Regions from separate parts of the Priestia sp. AB genome, predicted to be linked through region 1. Evidence: predicted binding sites of a transcription regulator. Region 1 holds the regulator's gene; the other holds the start of a gene.
What was found. The regulator LexA, encoded in region 1, represses DNA repair genes until DNA is damaged. The targets are predictions, from matches to a motif close to CGAACATATGTTCG.

Region 1 (2,211 bases):
CGCAATTCGGGCATTTCCTCTGCCTAATCGTGTTTCATCTTGAATAAGCAACACAGATATTTTTTCTTCTTTCATTGTATGAAGAACATCCAAAATACCCTCTCTGTCTACTTCATATCCGCTTGCTTTTTCCATTACGACTTTTTTTACGTCTAGATGGTGAAGATCAGCAAGCTTTTTTAATTCTTCTTGCTGGCGCTGTAAAGATGTTTCTTGGGTTTTTTTATCCGTACTGACACGGCAATAAATAATGGCATCCACTTTTATCACGACCTTTTCGGCTTCTAACAATATTCAGGAACGACCGTTACACACTACTGTTCAATTGCCACTTGATTATGTAACTCTTTTTTTAAAACAGGAATATATAATTTATCTCCAGGAGATAAAGACTGCGCAGTGTCTGAGTTTAAGTCATTGACGTCTTCAACCCATTTGACAAATTCATTGGTGGTCAAATGATGGTGATTATGATACTTGTTGGACAATTCCCAAAGCGTATCTCCTTTTGTAATAGTAACCGTTGAATATTTGTCTAAATCTACTTTATCCGCTCCTAAAACCAGCGTCAATACATATGTAAGTGCAGCGATAACTGCAAAAAAAATAGCGTAATGTTTCATAGAATGTAAGAATTGTTGCATATTATGATCCCCCTATCAGAATATATGTTCTTATTTTAGTGAGAACATTTGTTTCTGTCAATGGAATTCTTCGAACTTATGTTTGTATATTGACACATCACGTGGTATAATTCACCTAAAGAATAGCTAAAATCGAGGTGAAAAATATGAAGCTATCAAAACGTCAACAAGACATACTAGATTTTATTAAGCATGAAGTAAAATTAAAAGGTTATCCGCCTTCTGTGCGTGAGATTGGGGAAGCGGTAGGATTAGCCTCTAGCTCCACTGTACACGGACATTTAGCTCGTTTAGAAAGCAAAGGGTTAATTCGCAGAGATCCGACAAAACCAAGAGCAATCGAAGTTCTTCAACTAGACGAAGTAAACATCCCTAAAAGCAATGTCATAAATGTTCCTGTTATCGGTAAAGTAACAGCGGGTCTGCCTATAACAGCCGTTGAAAATGTGGAAGAATATTTCCCTCTTCCAGATAAATTTGTTTCTCCAGATGATCATGTATTTATGCTTGAAATTATGGGAGAAAGTATGATTGAAGCAGGTATTCTAGATGGCGATATGGTAATCGTACGTCAGCAGCAAACAGCTAATAATGGAGATATTGTGGTCGCTATGACCGAAGACAACGAAGCAACGGTAAAACGTTTCTTTAAAGAAGAAAATTTCGTTCGTTTACAGCCTGAAAATTCAACGATGGCGCCTATTATTCTTCGCCACGTAACGATTTTAGGAAAAGTAACTGGTGTATATCGCACGATTCACTAATCAGATACTGTATGTAAAACCAACTAATCATGATGTTAGTTGGTTTTTTTACGTTTGTTTTCTAAAAAAATTGGCATATTATAAATGATACGTTGAATCATCGCAGGCAGGTAGAACGGTTTTTGTAAATCTTGTTTTACCTTTTTTACTTTCTACCTGCATTTCCTCGACTCTTACAAGGAAATACAACCGACTATAAGAAGGATGTAGTTTATGACCAATACACCAAGGAAAACAGAACCATTTCAAACCATTGTACCTACCAAAGCAATGAACATGTTTCTTTTTCCTTTTTCCTTTGACCGAAAAAATAAAGAGCAGCTTGTTCATGCACTGAAAGAAAATTTGTTTGAGTTTTTTTCCATTCAAAACAAACATGTAGAAAAAGAATACTACGGAGAACAGTATTACGTATCTCATGATAGCTTGGATCAATATTTTCTTCCTTACATTGAATGTATTCTATTCCCTGATTCCTGCGAAAAAGAAGGCTTGCTTCGATTTTCAAAAAAAATAGACCATACCGTTACGCTACAAACTTCCTCCACCACCGTGTCTAGCAACGTGCTGTCTGTGGATGTTTTTTTATGTCCTTTTGAGATTGGCGTCATGACCATTCGCACTGAGATGAGTCATAATCATTACACCTATGATGACATTTTAGAATTCATGAATCATTTTCGTGTATTAGAACCGAAGCTTGCTGAAGAGCATGGATCCACCATTACCTATGAACATCACCGCTATAGCAAAGTACAGGATTATATTTTTTCACAGCTTGCGCCATTTTTGAACGAACACAT
Region 2 (2,211 bases), on a different contig from region 1:
GCTATTTGTGCTAAAACAGGTGTTACAATGGATAAAACGTTAACGAGTGTGCAATACTGCGGAAATACATCTTCAGCTTCTATTCCGCTTGCTTTAAACGAAGGAATAATGACAGGAAAAGTACAGGGTAATGACCTCCTTATTCTTTATGGGTTTGGAGGAGGATTAACACACTGCGGTCTGTTAATTAAATGGACGTGTAAAGAAAAAAGCTAAAAGGCGTCGCCGTTTAGCTTTTTTCTTTTTATAACAGCGTGTTTGCAGTATTTTCAGCGCAAACATATATAATAGAAAAAACCCGCTTTTTTAAAGCGGGTTTTCAACTGGCTTTTGGAATGGTAAAACCTACTCCAAAGACGTCGCGCACATCGTGTACGACCACAAAAGCTTGTTCGTCGACTTTATGAATAATACGCTTTAATTCTAGCAGTTCTTGTTTGTTCACAACTACGTACAATACGTCTTTTGCTTCTTTTGTATAGCTTCCATGAGCAGAAAAGACAGTGACGCCGCGCTGCATCTTTTTATTGACTTGTTCGGCTACTTCAGCTGAACGGTGTGAAATAATAGTGATTGCTTTGCGAGGGTTGAGTCCTTCAATGATATAATCAAGCACCTTCGTTCCGATGTAAAGAGAAATAACCGTATACATCGTCTTTTCTCCACCGATGACAAAATAAGCGCTTGCTACAACTAATAAATCAATTGCCAGCATCGTTTTGCTAATATTCCAGTCTAGATATTGATTAGCTAAGCGGGCAATAACTGCAGAGCCTCCGGAAGTTCCGCCACCTCTAAACACAAGTCCGAGTCCTACACCAGCTAAAATACCAGCAAAAATAGCCCCCAGTAGCGTATCGTCAAGAGGATTTCCCAGTCCTTCAGTTATATGTAGGAATAGAGATGTAAAAATAATACATATAATTGTGTAAGCAATCACACGTTTGTGAAGCAATTTGTATCCGATCAGTACCAGCAAACCGTTTAATATAAAGTTTGTGATACCCGGAGACCAGCCTAATACATAATAGGTAATCATTGTTACACCGGTTACGCCCCCTTCTGCTAATTCATTTGGAATAGCAAAGTAATTAATGGCCAGTGCGAAAATGAGGCTCCCTAGAATAATGAGGATAATTTCTTTTATTTTATTAATCATGAACGTTACCTCCAATCATCAAAAGCTCCGAAAACACAGTCATGACAATGTATTATACCAACTCTAGAGACCGAATTAAAGATGGGATATTATTATTTTTTAAAAAATCAGTTTCTGCTATTAACATAAAATCTTTTGACAGTTTTTATGGAGTATGAAAAAATGAATTGTTTGCTTTTATTTTGATTAAAAAGTTTTGCAATGAGAATGTTCGTTCGGTAAAATAGAAGCAAGAGTCAAGGGGGAGAATGAACGTGTATCAAGATGAATTAAAACAGTATGCGAAGTTAGTAATGCCCGAGCATTTAGAGAAAATGAAGAAAATGTACAGTCCCGATGCGCATAAGCAGCCTTTAGGGTTGAAAAAAGAAAAGATTGAGCATATTGAAAATGTCATTATGAACAGTTACTCGGAGCATCATCCAGTAACGCTTCACGTCTATGAAGCAGGACATATTCAAAGGTATGAACGAGTGACGATTGATAAAGTCTCGCTGCAGTCGAATACGCTGATGGTTACAGGCCCTTGTTATACATATTCGATTCGAGCGGATGCAGTAATTGAAGCAGATGTATGGAAAGATGAAAGCTACTCTAGCTAAGAGTAGCTTTTTTGTTCGTTTTGTATCTTTTTTTTAACGCATGCATACAATACATAAAAGCATATTCTGCGAGTAGCAACTTCTAGCTACTAGGAAATTTTAATTAAAGAAGGGATTATTGTATGCAAAATGAAAAAAACCAAGTAAGAGAAATCGAATTAACGCAGTTCATTAAAAAAAGACTCGTTCGTTTTATCTCAAGTTTAGCTATTTCTTCTGCCCTTGCTTCCATATTATATATGCTTCTGTTTTTATTTAAATGATGGGTCACTTTGAGTTGTCCAAAAAGGTGGACAACTTTTTTAGTGTGTAGGCTTTTATGAAATCAGGACAAGCTATGCGTGATTCAGTCAGAAAAATTCAATCGGTCAAGAAATCGTCAAAAACAGTCATAGCTAATTGGGTAGAAGAAAACCTTTACATATAATGAGAAAAGTAGACAAATTCTCG

Region 2: POF52_RS11550 (YolD-like family protein) is a predicted target of LexA. The motif match lies at 1,364-1,377, and genes of this name have one in related genera.

Annotation. Positions count from the first base shown of each region.
Region 1 is NZ_JAQMYN010000001.1:800,096-802,306, reverse strand. It holds gene POF52_RS04075 (YneB family resolvase-like protein) at 1-261, opposite strand, end outside; gene yneA (cell division suppressor protein YneA) at 315-644, opposite strand; gene lexA (transcriptional repressor LexA) at 791-1,408, shown strand; gene POF52_RS04060 (hypothetical protein) at 1,622-2,211, shown strand, end outside.
Region 2 is NZ_JAQMYN010000003.1:372,809-375,019, reverse strand. It holds gene POF52_RS11560 (ketoacyl-ACP synthase III) at 1-216, shown strand, start outside; gene POF52_RS11555 (YitT family protein) at 320-1,159, opposite strand; gene POF52_RS11550 (YolD-like family protein) at 1,408-1,761, shown strand; gene POF52_RS11545 (hypothetical protein) at 1,884-2,024, shown strand.